One region of the Streptomyces sp. GbtcB7 genome, then DNA from elsewhere that is predicted to be linked to it. Evidence: riboswitches for the same ligand, from Rfam matches in the RefSeq annotation. Region 1 holds a riboswitch; the other holds the start of a gene.
The links. Region 1 has a riboswitch for glycine ahead of gcvP (aminomethyl-transferring glycine dehydrogenase). Riboswitches for the same ligand answer to the same signal wherever they lie in the genome.

Region 1 (7,437 bases):
CGAGCGGGTCCTCGTCGTCGCTGATGGGCAGCAGAGGCGGGAAGAAGCGCAGGTTCTCCTCGAAGAGGTCGTACGCCGAGGAGATCCACCGCTCGCCGAACCAGGTGCGCGGACGCACCCCCTGCGCCTGGAGCTCGGGCGGCCGGGTGTCGGTGGACTGCTGGAACAGCGGCGGCCGCGACTCGCGCCACAGCTCACGGCCGAACAGGAAGGGCGAGTTGGCACCGATCGCGACCTGCACGGCGGCAACGGCCTGCGCCGCGTTCCACACGTCCGCGAAGCGCGCCGGGGTGACCTGGAGGTGCAACTGCACGGAGGTGCAGGCGGCCTCGGGCGCGATGGACTTCGACGTACAGACGAGGCGCTCCACCCCGTCGATGTCGAGCACGAAGTCCTCGCCACGGGCGGCCACGATCTGATCGTTGAGCAGGGTGTAGCGATCGACGTCCGACAGGTTCGAGGAGACCAGGTCGTCACGGTCGAGCGTCGGCAGAATCCCGATCATCATGATTCCCGCGTCGAGTTCGCCGGCCTTTCGATGGGCATATGCGAGCGAGGTGTGCAGCTCCTCGGCGAGCCGATCGAATACCCGTCCGTCCAATCGATGTGGGGCTATGTTGACTTCCAGGTTGAACATGGCAAGTTCTGTTTGAAAGTCTCGGCTCGCAATCCTTTCGAGTACTTGCGCATTCATCATCCTGGGCATGCCGTCGGGTCCGGCGAGATTCAGCTCGATCTCCAGGCCCATGAGATTCTTCGGGCGATCGAACCGCTTCTCCTCCAGCAGCCGCGCCAGCCCCGTCAGACACTGCCGGAGCTTGCCTCGGTAGTGCTGACGATCGGACAGGTCGTACGACCCTGCCACGACCTTCTCTCCCATCGAAGCGTCCCTCCTCGAATGGGCAGGCCGATCCTCCGGCCCCTGCCGTCCCGGAGGATGATGCCCAGGCAACACGATCGATAACGCCCTGTACAGCCTCGTCGACCGCTACCCTGGTACCCGTTGTCCGGAGGCACATTCACGGGGCATGAACCAGAGCACGGTTTCAGCCTGACACGATCTCGTGAAAAACGCCGACGAGAATCGGCCGACCGCTCCGACAAAGCAATCCGAGGTCACCGACGAACCCCGACACAGAATCGGGATGAACGTCTCGTTTCGTCGACCGAATATCGCCTTGCTCTTCATATTCAGGACGGCTAGACGAAACACCGTGTGAACACGTGTCGTATAAACTCCGCAAACGAGGCGGAGAGTTGGCGCTCGCGGTCCTAGGTCCTGTCGTCGAGGTGACGTGCGGCAGGCGACATCCTGTCGGCAGATCCAGACCCCTCGCCCCTCCGACCCCGAGAGCTGACAGCGCCGTCCGCCCCCGCCCTCGCGCCACTGTGCCTGTCGAATGAGAGGCGACCCACCATGCCGCTGCATGTCCCCCCGGCTCCCTCGCCCGCCCTGCGCACCGTCCTCACGGCACTCGGTTCCCCCACCGCAGTCCGCGAGGCCCGCACCCCGTCCCTACGCATGGCCCAGGGACCCGTCACCCCCGAACTCCCGTTGCCCGTACACGTTCTGGACCGCATCACACCGGCCGGCGCCTCCACCACCCGGCTCGCCGGATGGCGCTTCCTGATCCGCTGCGGCGAGCGGTCGGTGGCCGCGGCCGACACCATGCTCACTCCCGACGGCTGGGCCTTCTCGCACTTCTTCGAAGGCCCCTACATCGCCTCCACCGAGCGCGCCCTGCGTCACGCCGAGAACATGAGCCAGCCGTACCAGCCGCGACTGTTGTCCGTTCCCGAGCTCTACATGCTCACCCTCTGGCTGCACGGCGACTGCGCCGCGGACGGCGCCACCGGTCACCCGGCCGCCACCGATCTCCTGGTGCCGCTGGCGCCCGCGCCGCCCGGTATCGCCGCGCATCGCCCGCACCGCGTCGCCGAACTCCTCCCGGTCCTCACGCACCGGCTCACTCCCGCCCCGCTGCTCAGCTCGCCCGCGTAATCACGCACCCGGAGAAGCACACCAAGCGCTCGCCCCGTGCCCCGCTACCGTTGTCCCGGTCGCGGGGCACGTTGCCGCCCGAACGCGTCCGCTCGTTCGGGCCCCACAGTGCTCGTACGAGGGAGAACGCCCCCTCCACCCCGACCGGACTAGCCCCATCCGGCCACCACGAACCCCCCGAAGGGACCGTGGAGTTGGACTGAACCGTCCGCACGGGTGACGCGTCTCCAACCTGTGAGGAGCGCTGCTGCGAAATCCCTGCGGATTGACGCCCGTAGGGCAACACTGGGTTCCACACACACGCCACCGGGGGGCGGCCATGAGCACTTCAAGCCGCGGGAAAGACACCACAGCCACCACTCATCTCTCATCCCAGCGAAAGATCCCATCCATGTGCCAGCACCAGCCACCGTGTCCGACAGCCGAATCAGCCGACCGGGAGTCCGCCCGCCTCGTGGCGCACCACCCGGAGCAGGGATGGAGCCTGCTGTGCAACGGCGTTCTGCTCTTCGAGGACACCGGTGAGCTCCTGCCCGACGGCCAGATCATCGCCCCGCACCGCCCCCAGGGCAGCGAGCACGTGATGACGGCCGCCTGAGCCGCACAACCGGCTGGCGGTGACCGCCGCCCGGACATGGAGAGGGGCCGGCCCGGAGACGTGATCTCCGAACCGGCCCCGACGCGTGTCCGAGGGTGACTACTCTTCGTAAGCGTCCAGCGGCGGGCAGGAACAGACCAGGTTCCGGTCGCCGTACGCCTGGTCGATGCGGCGCACCGGCGGCCAGTACTTGTCCGCGGCCGAGACACCGGCCGGGAAGACGGCCTCCTCGCGGGTGTACGCGTGCTCCCACTCGCCGCCGAGCGCGGCGGCGGTGTGCGGCGCGTTCCGCAGCGGGTTGTCCTCGGCCGCCCAGACGCCCGAGCCGACCTTGTCGATCTCCGCGCGAATGGCGATCATCGCGTCGCAGAACCGGTCGAGCTCGATCAGGTCCTCGGACTCGGTGGGCTCGATCATCAGCGTGCCGGCCACCGGGAAGGACATCGTCGGCGCGTGGAAGCCGTAGTCGATGAGCCGCTTGGCGATGTCGTCGACGCTGACGCCGGTCGCCTTGGTCAGCGGACGCAGATCGATGATGCACTCGTGCGCGACGAGCCCGCCGGGACCGGTGTAGAGCACCGGGAAGTGCGGCTCCAGGCGCTTGGCGATGTAGTTCGCGGACAGCACCGCCACCTGCGTGGCCCGCTTGAGGCCCTCGCCGCCCATGAGACGGACGTACGCCCAGGAGATGGGCAGAATGCCCGCCGAGCCCCAGGGAGCGGCGGAGATCGGCCCCACGCCGGTCTCGGGGCCGGCCGCGGGCTGCAGCGGGTGGTTCGGCAGGTACGGCGCCAGGTGCGCGCGTACGCCGACCGGGCCCACGCCCGGACCGCCGCCGCCGTGCGGGATGCAGAACGTCTTGTGCAGGTTCAGGTGGGAGACGTCACCGCCGAAGTGGCCCGGCTTGGCGAGGCCCACCAGCGCGTTGAGGTTGGCGCCGTCGACGTACACCTGCCCGCCCGCCTCGTGCACCTGCGCGCAGATGTCGGCGACGTGCTCCTCGAACACACCGTGCGTCGAGGGGTACGTGATCATCAGCACCGAGAGCTCGTCGCGGTGCTGCTCGATCTTCGCGCGCAGGTCCTCGACGTCGATCTCGCCGTCCTCGGCGGTCTTCACGACGACGACCTTCATGCCGGCCATCACGGCACTCGCGGCGTTCGTGCCGTGCGCGGAGGACGGGATCAGGCAGACCGTGCGCTGGTCATCGCCGTTGGCCCGGTGGTAGCCGCGGACGGCAAGCAGCCCGGCCAGCTCGCCCTGGGAGCCCGCGTTCGGCTGGAGCGACACCTTGTCGTACCCGGTGACCTCGGCGAGCCGCTCCTCCAGCTCCTGGATGAGGGTGAGATAGCCCTGCGCCTGCTCGGCGGGGACGAAGGGGTGCAGCTGGCCGAACTCGGGCCAGGTGACCGGCTCCATCTCGGTGGTCGCGTTGAGCTTCATCGTGCAGGAGCCCAGCGGGATCATGCCGCGGTCGAGCGCGTAGTCGCGGTCGGACAGCTTGCGCAGATAGCGCAGCATCGCGGTCTCGGAGCGGTACTGGTGGAAGACCGGGTGCGTGAGGTAGTCGTCGGTGCGCAGCAGTGCCGCGGGCAGCGTGTCCTCGGCGACGGCGTCCAGGGCCTCGATGTCACCGTCGACTCCGAACGCGGTCCAGACGGCGCCCACCTGCTTGCGGGCGGTGGTCTCGTCGCAGGCGATCGACACGTGGTCGGCGTCGACGAGGTGGAGGTTGACGCCTCCGTCGCGCGCGCCCGCCACGACCTCGGCGGCCCGGCCCGGCACCCGCGCGGTCAGCGTGTCGAAGTAGGCGCCGTGCACGACCTCGACCCCGCCGGCCGTCAGGCCCGCGGCGAGGATCGTGGCGTACCGGTGCGTACGCCGCGCGATGGTCCGCAGGCCCTCGGGACCGTGGTAGACGGCGTACATGCCGGCCATCACCGCGAGCAGCACCTGCGCCGTGCAGATGTTGCTGGTCGCCTTCTCACGGCGGATGTGCTGCTCCCGCGTCTGCAGGGCGAGCCGATACGCCTTGTGTCCGTCGGCGTCCACGGAGACGCCCACCAGTCGGCCGGGCAGGCTGCGCGCGAACTTCTCACGCACCGCCATGTATCCGGCGTGCGGACCGCCGAAGCCCATCGGCACGCCGAAGCGCTGGGTCGTACCGATCGCGATGTCGGCGCCGAGCTCACCGGGCGAGGCGAGCAGCGTGAGGGCGAGCAGGTCCGCGGCGACCGTGACGACCGCGCCGAGCTCGTGCGCCTGCTCGATGACGGGCTTCAGGTCGCGTACGGCACCGGAGGCGCCCGGGTACTGGATCAGTACGCCGTTGATCTCACGCCCGGCGATCTCGGCCGGGATGCCCTCGCCCAGGTCGGCGACGACGACCTCGACGCCGGTCGGCTCCGCGCGGGTCTCGATGACGGCGACGGTCTGCGGCAGGGTGTCCGCGTCGACCAGGAAGAGGCCCTTCTTGTTCTTGCCCATGCGCCGGGACAGCGCCATCGCCTCGGCGGCGGCGGTGCCCTCGTCGAGCAGCGAGGCGCCGGAGGTGGGCAGCCCGGTCAGCTCGGCGACGACGGTCTGGAAGTTCAGCAGCGCTTCGAGCCGCCCCTGGGAGATCTCCGGCTGGTACGGCGTGTACGCGGTGTACCAGGCCGGGTTCTCCATGACGTTGCGCAGGATCACCGGCGGCGTGAACGTGCCGTAGTAGCCGAGGCCGATCATCGAGTCGAGCACCTGGTTGCGGTCCGCGAGGGAGCGCAGCTCGGCCAGTACCTCGGCCTCGGTGCGCGCGCCCGGCAGCTTCAGCGCCTCGGCGTTCTTGATGACGTCCGGCACCGCGGCGGCCGTCAGCTCGTCGAGCGAGCCGTACCCGACCTGCGCGAGCATCTTGGCCCGCGCCTCGGAGTCGGGCCCGATGTGGCGCTGCTCGAAGGGGATTCCCTGTTCGAGCTCGGAGAGCGGAATGCGATGGGCGGTCATTGCGGAGGCCTCCTGGTCTGACACGACCTTCGAGGGGCACCACGGCGCGGGTACCCCGACGGCCTCCCCCTCTGTCATCTCAACCTGAGAGCTTCACCGGCCCGCCCGCTCACTGCGACCCGGCTTTCACCGTCGGTGAGGGCGGAGGCCTTCGACACCCGCCCTGCTTTCCAGAGTGACCTCGTCCGTGCGGTACGTGTGCCTGAGAGATTCCGGGGAGGATTTGCTCCTTCGGCGCCTCCGATGATGTCTGGAGGACTCTCCCGCACGGGATCAGCAGCCGCTTGCCAGCCTACCAGCGAGGACAACGCACGAGCTTTCGAGTGGCCACCTTCCCGAATGTGCTCTTTTGTAGTGCTTACGGATGAGTTGCTAGCGAGTGGAGGGACCGTGCAGACCGACATCGATCCGCGCAACCTGATCGGCCGCAAGGCGCTCGACTGCAACGGCGCCAAGATCGGCACGGTCGACGAGGTCTATCTCGACGACGCGACCGGCGTCCCGGAGTGGGCCGCCATACGGACGGGCCTGTTCAGCAGGGACGCCTTCGTCCCCCTGGAGCCAAGCGAAGTCGTCGAGGGCACGCTGCGTGTCCCCTTCGACCGCGCCCTGATCAAGGACGCCCCCGACTTCGGCGTGGGCCGCCACCTCTCCCCCGAACAGGAACTCCAGCTCTACCACCACTACGGCCTGGACGTGACACCCCCACCCCCACCCCCGGACCGTGACTTCGGCCGCCTGGCAGGCACGGACGAGGGTTGACTTCTCTAGATGTGGCCCAGCTGACGCGCCCCGAAAGGGGCGCGGGGCGCTGACATCATGCGGCTCCGCCGCGTGGGCGCGACCAGCCACGTACCGGCCCGCAGCGCCAAGCCGACTTCACCCCCCACGGCGATCGCACACGGGCCCCCTCACCAACGGCAACGGATCAGCCAACTCCAACGCAACATCATCCGTACGAAACGTCCGCACACGCCCCGGCTCGGAGTAAGGCGTCTCGAACCGCACGGTCACCCTCCCGAGCCCACTCCCCTGCACCCATCCATGCCCGTACTCCACATGCCGCACGTCATGCCCCGCAGGCCACCGCCGCTCGGCAGGCGGCGCCTGCTCGGCAGCCGCTTCCTCCGCCCCCTCCTCGTCCGGATGCTCCAGCACCGCCGACTCCCCCGCGGCGGCCTCCGCCTCCGCTTGCGCCTGAGCCTGGGCCTGGGCGAACAGGTCCTCCTGCGTGTAGTCGGCGAGCCCCGAGACGCCGACCCCCAGCAGCCGCACACCCCCGGTCGTGTCCACCGCCTCCAGAAGCCGCGCGGCAGCCTCCCGTACGACGCCAGGGTCGTCCGTCGGCCCCCGCAGCGTCTCGGACCGGGTCAGCGTCGAGAAGTCGTACCTCCGCACCTTCAGCACGATGGTCCGCCCGGACAGTCCCGCATCCCGCAACCGCCGCACACATCGGTCGGCGAGCCGCTGCACCTCCAGGCCGACCCGCATCCGGTCGTGGATGTCCACGTCGTACGTGTCCTCCACCGACACGGACTTCGTCTCCCGCTCGGCCACCACGGGCCGCTCGTCGTGCGCCAGCGCCATCGCGTACAGCGCGTGCCCGTGTGCCTTCCCCACCAGCCGTACGAGTTCGTCCTCGCCCGCCTCGGCGATCTCGTCGACCGTGGTGATCCCGGCCCGGCGCAGGTGGTCCCCGGTCGCGGGCCCGACTCCCGGCAGCGTCCGCACCGACATCGGCCCCAGCAGCGCGCGCTCCGTCCCAGGTTCTATGACCACGAGACCGTCGGGCTTCGCCTGCTCCGAAGCGATCTTGGCGAGCATCTTGGACGCGGCGAGTCCCACCGAACCC
Region 2 (7,437 bases), on a different contig from region 1:
CCCTTGCCATCTACGCGCGAAGAAATGCAGAGCCGCGGTGAAGGACCCGTGCCGATCCTTCACGGTTCGGCGGACGGCGGATCAGTATCCGCCGGGTGCCGGTGGATAGCCGTACCCACCCGCCATCGGAGCCTGGGCGGGGCCCGCGGGGGCCGCGTGGGCCTCGCGGTCGTAGAACGGCCGCGCGTTGGCGCGCAGCCACAGCGCCACCGGGTCGTACTCGTCCGACATCGCGACGGTCGACACGGGCAGCCCGTCCGGAACCGCGCCGATGGACTGCTGCATCATCGCCCGCACCGAGTCGACGGCGGGCGGCGAAGTGTCGTAGACGTCCAGTCCGATGGCCAGATACGGCGCCCCGAGCGCCGGCTGCACCCAGGCACGGCGCAGCGAGCGCACGGCGGTGGTGCGATGGGCGTTCTGCGTGAGCAGGGCGTAGAACTGCGGGATCTCGATGCCGGGTTCGGACAGTCGCAGCGGACCGGCGGGCTGGCGCTCCAGACCCGCCGCGATTCTGCGCAGATCGAGCCAGGGAATGCCGACCCCGCCGCCGGGGGCGTGCGGATTGAGCCAGAGCCCGAAGTGGTCGGGGTAGAGGGTGCGGGCCACGTCGAGACCGTCGACGACCTCGTACGACCGGTTCCAGCCGCTGGCCGAGAGCTCCTGGGCGGAGGTGACGCACGGCGCGTATCCGAAGCCCTCCACCTCCATGTTCCCGTACTGGGCGTCCGGGGAGCCCGCCTGGCCGTGCCAGAGCAGCATCCACACCTGGCCGGACGACGGGGTCGCGAGCGCGCGAAGGAGCGCCTCGTAGGCGTCGTAACGCCCGGGCGTCACCTGGCGCAGCATGTGCTCGACCTGACCGGCCGCGGCCGTGCCCGACGCGCTCACCTTCAACCGCCCCTTCGCGAAGAAATCATGACGTCGACCAACACCTCGGCCGAACCCCGGCCGAGCCATGAAACCAGCTTAAGCGGCGAATGCGCTCCGCTGGGGGAGCGGTTGAGAGCTCGGGGCCCCTTGTGGTCTGGAGGCTGCCGGTTGATCGTGGCTGGGCGCGCCCCCGCGGCGGAGCCGCACAATGGTCACAGCCTCGCGCCCCTTTCGGCGCGCTTCTACTGGGTCTGCTGATAGAAGGGCCGTACTTGGGCTCGCATCCAGTCGGCCACCGGGTCCTGGGCGACGTCGAGGAGGACGAGGTTCACCGGCCACTTGACCGCGACGCGGGAGAGGGCCCGGGAGAGGGCGTCCATGGGGAGGGCGCGGAGGTCTCCCTCCCACACGGAGAGTTCGACCCCGACGAACATGACCGGGTCGTCGCCCTCGATGCTGGCCAGACAGCGGCGGGCGGTCAGGACGACTCCCGTCGCCGCGAACTCGGCCGAGGCGGCGGCGAAGAAGTCCACCGGGTCGTCCTGCCAGTCGGGCTCGTAGAGTTTCACCCGGCCACCGCTCGTGGGCCCGTCCAGTGGGGTGCGCCCGGTCCGGCACAGCTCGGCGACCGCGAGGGGCGGCAGCGGCACTCCGACCGTCCCGTCCGGGTTGATCGCGATACCGACCTGCGGAGGCAGCCCGCGGGCGAACTCGACCGCGGGCGCGATCGTGTACGACAGATGGCTGCCGGCGACCTGGCGGAACTGCTCCTCGGAGCTGAAGACCGGCACGTACGCCTGGCCCTCGATCTCCAGGATGGGCAGGTCGAGGGATCCCGCGTGCGGTCCGCCGCCGTTGGGCAGCGGCACCCAGACGAAGCTGCGGCCGAGGACCTCGACGATGCGGCCGCCGGCCGAGGGCACTCCGAGGGACGCGGAGAGCACCTCCTCCAGTTCGTTGCCCGGCCAGCCGCCGTGCGAGTGGGGGTGGGGGCCGGGTTGCGGGTACGCCGGGACCGAGAAGTCCGGGAAGTCGGGGATGTCCATCTGTCTACCTGTCTACCGCCTGCGGTGAACCACTGTTCTGGTGTTCTGGCTGGAAAGGTTAGTGGGCCTGTATGACTTCACGACCGCTCTCGGCCACTCGCGGCCGTTTCTCAGCCACCGAAGCCGATCCGCCGCAGTACGTCCGCCGCGTCCCGGTCGAGGAGCACCGCCGAGCCGCAGCCCTCCGGCAGGTCGCCCCGCTCGACGGAGCGCAGCAGCCGGGCAACCGCGCCCCGGTGACGGGCGAACGCGTACCGCGAGACGCCCCGGCCGCGCTCGCGCTGGCCCTCCAGCGCCGTGCCGGGCGTGACGTCGAGCAGCAGCAGGTGGAGGGTGCCGCCGCGGCGCTGGGCCTCGCGGGCGAGCCAGCGGCGCACCCAGGCCTGCGTACCGCAGTCGTGCACGACGAGCCCGGCGCCGGAGCGCAGGGCGCGACGCAGGCCCGCGTAGTGCGCGAGGCGGACGAGGGGCCGGTAGAGGGCGTACGGCAGCCGGCCGCCGATCCGCTCGTCCCAGCGGTCCCGGGTGTCCTGGGAGTCGATGCGCGGGCCCTCGACGGCGCGGCGCATCAGGGTCGACTTGCCGCTGCCCGGCAACCCGGTGACCACGACGACGTCGGCCGCCGCGAAGTGCAGACCGTGCGGAGAGTGTCCCGCGCGCTCTCTGAGGTCGCGGACGACGGCCGTCGGCAGCGCTCCGCACGTCTCCCGGGTCCTGGCCGGGGCACCGGGCTGCTCGGGCAGCGCGAGGCCCGAGGTCGTGGCGTACGCCGTGGTCCTGTTCACCGTGATCGTCCTCCCCTTGGGTGTGGAGTCCCATCCCCGTCGAGTGTAAAGAGAAGGTAATGCGCGGTGTCTCTCGTTTCCGTACGCGGACTGCCACAGGCCGGTTACAGATGCGGACTGCCGTGATCGGACGGCGCGTGCGATGATGTGCCCGCCAACTGCATACCGGCCGCTTGAATCCGCGCGGGAGAGTTCCGGGAACCTTCGGGTACCCGGGCGCCGAAGGAGCAAGTCCCTCCCTTGAATCTCTCAGGCCCCGTTACCGCGCGGGCGAGGCACATCTGAAAAGCGGGCCGCTGTCCAGTGGCTCCACCCAAGGTGCAAGTCAGGACCTCCGTTCGCGGGGTCGTGATGAACCTCTCAGGTTCCGATGACAGATGGGGAGGAACGACCTCGCCGTCATGCCTTGGGAGCCCCACCGATGAGCAGTAACGCACCCCGTCTCACCGCGCTCGATGCCCTGCATCGCGCGCTCGGCGCGACGATGACCGACTTCGCGGGCTGGGACATGCCCCTGCGCTACGGCTCCGAGCGCGACGAGCATCTCGCCGTGCGCACCCGGGCCGGTCTCTTCGACCTGTCGCACATGGGCGAGATCACGGTCACCGGGCCGCAGGCCGCCACCCTGCTCAACCACGCGCTGGTCGGCAACATCGCCTCCGTCGGCGTCGGCCGCGCCCGCTACACGATGATCTGCCGGGAGGACGGCGGCATCCTGGACGACCTGATCGTCTACCGGCTGGCCGAGAACGAGTACATGGTCGTCGCGAACGCCTCCAACGCCCAGGTGGTGCTGGACGCGCTGAGCGAGCGTGCCGCCGGCTTCGACGCCCTCGTGCGCGACGACCGGGACGCGTACGCGCTGATCGCCGTGCAGGGCCCCGAGTCCCCCGGCATCCTCAAGTCGCTGACCGACGCCGACCTGGACGGGCTGAAGTACTACGCCGGTCTGCCGGGCACCGTCGCGGGCGTCCCGGCGCTGATCGCCCGCACGGGCTACACGGGCGAGGACGGCTTCGAGCTGTTCGTGGCCCCGTCCGACGCCGAGAAGCTGTGGCAGGCGCTGACGGACGCGGGCGCGCCCGTCGGGCTCGTCCCCTGCGGCCTCTCCTGCCGCGACACGCTGCGCCTGGAGGCGGGCATGCCGCTGTACGGGCACGAGCTGACCACCTCGCTCACCCCCTTCGACGCGGGGCTCGGGCGGGTCGTGAAGTTCGAGAAGGAGGGGGACTTCGTGGGACGTGCCGCGCTCCAGGAGGCCGCCTCCCGCGCCGAGGAGAACCCCCCGCGGGTACTCGTCGGTCTTGTCGCCGAGGGCCGTCGCGTGCCGCGCGCCGGGTACCCGGTCGTCGCCGACGGCAAGGTGATCGGCGAGGTCACCTCCGGCGCGCCCTCCCCGACGCTGGGCAAGCCGATCGCGATGGCGTACGTCGACGCCGCCCACGCCGCGCCCGGCACGGCCGGGGTCGGCGTGGACATCCGGGGCAGCCATGAGCCGTACGAGGTCGTGGCGCTGCCGTTCTACAAGCGCCAGAAGTAGCTTCGGGGCCGAAAGGGCCCCGTCCAGCGCGCCCACGTGACGCACGCCGCTGTGTCACGTCTCGTATCCCAAGACCACTCGGTCATCCCGTTCATCCGCACTCCCCCGCGTACAGGAGAATTCAGGCCATGAGCAACCCCCAGCAGCTGCGCTACAGCAAGGAGCACGAGTGGCTGTCGGTCGCCGAGGACGGCGTCTCGACGGTCGGCATCACCGAGTTCGCGGCCAACGCGCTCGGCGATGTCGTCTACGCCCAGCTTCCGGAGGTCGGTGACACGGTGACCGCGGGCGAGACCTGCGGCGAGCTGGAGTCGACCAAGTCGGTCAGCGACCTGTACGCGCCGGTCACCGGCGAGGTCGTGGAGGCCAACCAGGACGTGGTCGACGACCCGTCGCTGGTGAACTCCGCCCCCTTCGAGGGCGGCTGGCTGTTCAAGGTACGCGTCACGGACGAGCCGGCCGACCTGCTCTCCGCCGACGAGTACACCGAGTTCTCCGGCTCTTAAGGACTTCTGACTGATGTCGCTTCTGAACACGCCCCTGCACGAGCTGGACCCGGACGTCGCCGCCGCCGTCGACGCCGAGCTGCACCGCCAGCAGTCCACCCTGGAGATGATCGCCTCGGAGAACTTCGCTCCGGTCGCGGTCATGGAGGCCCAGGGCTCGGTCCTGACCAACAAGTACGCCGAGGGCTACCCGGGCCGCCGCTACTACGGCGGCTGTGAGCACGTCGACGTGGTCGAGCAGATCGCCATCGACCGCGTCAAGGCGCTCTTCGGCGCCGAGCACGCGAACGTGCAGCCCCACTCGGGCGCCCAGGCCAACGCGGCGGCGATGTTCGCGCTGCTGAAGCCGGGCGACACGATCATGGGTCTGAACCTCGCGCACGGCGGGCACCTCACCCACGGCATGAAGATCAACTTCTCCGGCAAGCTGTACAACGTGGTCGCGTACCACGTGAACGACGAGACCGGTCAGGTCGACATGGACGAGGTCGAGCGCCTCGCCAAGGAGTCCAGGCCGCAGCTGATCGTGGCGGGCTGGTCGGCGTACCCGCGTCAGCTGGACTTCGCCGCGTTCCGTCGGATCGCGGACGAGGTCGGCGCGTACCTGATGGTCGACATGGCGCACTTCGCGGGTCTCGTGGCCGCGGGCCTGCACCCGAACCCGGTGCCGCACGCCCACGTGGTCACGACCACGACCCACAAGACGCTGGGCGGCCCGCGCGGTGGCGTGATCCTGTCCACCGCCGAGCTGGCGAAGAAGATCAACTCCGCGGTCTTCCCCGGCCAGCAGGGCGGTCCGCTGGAGCACGTGATCGCCGCGAAGGCCGTCTCCTTCAAGGTCGCCGCCTCCGACGACTTCAAGGAGCGCCAGCAGCGCACGCTGGACGGCGCGCGCATCCTGGCCGAGCGCCTGGTCCAGGACGACGTCAAGGCCGTGGGCGTGGACGTGCTGTCCGGCGGCACGGACGTGCACCTGGTCCTGGTCGACCTGCGCAACTCCGAGCTGGACGGTCAGCAGGCCGAGGACCGTCTCCACGAGGTCGGCATCACGGTCAACCGCAACGCCATCCCGAACGACCCGCGCCCCCCGATGATCACGTCCGGCCTGCGCATCGGCACGCCCGCGCTCGCCACCCGCGGCTTCCAGGCCGAGGACTTCACCGAGGTCGCGGACATCATCGCCGAGGCACTGAAGGCACCCTCTCCCTTCGGGGCGGCCGACGCGGAGTCCCTCAAGTCCCGGGTCTCCGCCCTGGCCGACAAGCACCCGCTGTACCCCGGCCTGAAGTAGTACCGCCTGAAGTAGTACAGAACCAGTTCCTGCGAAAGTTCACTTTCGTACAGAAATTCGCACGGAACGTACGATTCACCGGGACGCCGCGCACACTGGAACTGGAGCTGTGCGCGGCGCCCGCCCCCATGCACCACCCCTGTTGTGAGGAGTCCCCGTGGCCATCTCGGTCTTCGACCTGTTCTCGATCGGCATAGGCCCGTCGAGCTCCCACACGGTGGGCCCGATGCGTGCGGCGCGCATGTTCGCCCGCCGGCTGCGCAACGAGGAGCTGCTGGACTCGGTGGTCTCCGTCCGGGCCGAGCTGTACGGCTCCCTGGGCGCGACCGGTCATGGCCACGGCACCCCGAAGGCGGTGCTGCTGGGCCTGGAGGGCGCGTCGCCGCGAACCGTGGACGTGGAGGGCGCCGACGACCGCGTGGAGCAGATCAAGTCCTCGGGCCGCCTCTCGCTCCTCGGCACGCACGAGATCTCCTTCTCCTTCGCCGACGACCTGGTCCTGCACCGCCGCAAGGCCCTGCCGTACCACGCGAACGGCATGACGGTCTTCGCGTACGACGCCTCCGGCGCACTCGTCCTGGAGAAGACGTACTACTCGGTCGGCGGCGGCTTCGTGGTCGACGAGGACGCGGTGGGCGAGGACCGCATCAAGCTCGACGACACGGTGCTCAAGTACCCGTTCCGCACGGGCGACGAGCTGCTGCGGCTGACGAAGGAGACCGGCCTGTCGATCTCCGCCCTGATGCTGGAGAACGAGCGGGCCTGGCGCACCGAGGAGGAGATCCGCGAGGGCCTGCTCGCCATCTGGCGTGTGATGCAGGCGTGCGTCTCCCGGGGCATGGCCCGCGAGGGCATCCTGCCGGGCGGGCTCAAGGTCCGCCGCCGCGCCGCCGTCTCGGCCCGCCAGCTGCGGGCGGAGGGCGACCCGTTGGCCCACGCGATGGAGTGGATCACGCTCTACGCCATGGCGGTGAACGAGGAGAACGCGGCGGGCGGCCGGGTGGTCACGGCCCCCACGAACGGCGCCGCGGGCATCATCCCGGCGGTCCTCCACTACTACATCAACTTCATCCCGGGCGCGGACGAGGACGGCGTCGTGCGCTTCCTGCTGGCCGCCGGCGCCATCGGGATGCTCTTCAAGGAGAACGCCTCCATCTCCGGCGCCGAGGTCGGCTGCCAGGGCGAGGTCGGCTCGGCCTGCTCGATGGCCGCGGGCGCCCTCGCCGAGGTCCTCGGCGGCAGCCCCGAACAGGTCGAGAACGCCGCCGAGATCGGCATGGAACACAACCTCGGCCTCACCTGCGACCCCGTCGGCGGCCTCGTCCAGATCCCCTGCATCGAACGCAACGGCATGGCAGCGGTCAAGGCGGTCACCGCCGCCCGCATGGCCATGCGC

Region 2: another riboswitch for glycine. It lies ahead of gcvT (glycine cleavage system aminomethyltransferase GcvT); the one in region 1 lies ahead of gcvP (aminomethyl-transferring glycine dehydrogenase).

The regions. Positions count from the first base shown of each region.
Region 1 covers NZ_JAGXJM010000007.1:311,645-319,081, forward strand. Annotated here, with positions in the region: gene KVT44_RS14885 (glutamate-cysteine ligase family protein) at 1-880, opposite strand, end outside; gene KVT44_RS14890 (hypothetical protein) at 1,418-2,002, shown strand; gene KVT44_RS14895 (DUF5999 family protein) at 2,394-2,600, shown strand; gene gcvP (aminomethyl-transferring glycine dehydrogenase) at 2,700-5,585, opposite strand; glycine riboswitch at 5,766-5,861, opposite strand; gene KVT44_RS14905 (PRC-barrel domain-containing protein) at 5,976-6,347, shown strand; gene KVT44_RS14910 (DNA polymerase IV) at 6,465-7,437, opposite strand, start outside.
Region 2 covers NZ_JAGXJM010000014.1:43,082-50,518, reverse strand. Annotated here, with positions in the region: gene KVT44_RS23265 (enhanced serine sensitivity protein SseB C-terminal domain-containing protein) at 82-891, opposite strand; gene KVT44_RS23260 (enhanced serine sensitivity protein SseB) at 1,116-1,919, opposite strand; gene KVT44_RS23255 (AAA family ATPase) at 2,030-2,710, opposite strand; glycine riboswitch at 2,879-2,979, shown strand; gene gcvT (glycine cleavage system aminomethyltransferase GcvT) at 3,126-4,244, shown strand; gene gcvH (glycine cleavage system protein GcvH) at 4,373-4,750, shown strand; gene glyA (serine hydroxymethyltransferase) at 4,764-6,041, shown strand; gene KVT44_RS23235 (L-serine ammonia-lyase) at 6,199-7,437, shown strand, end outside.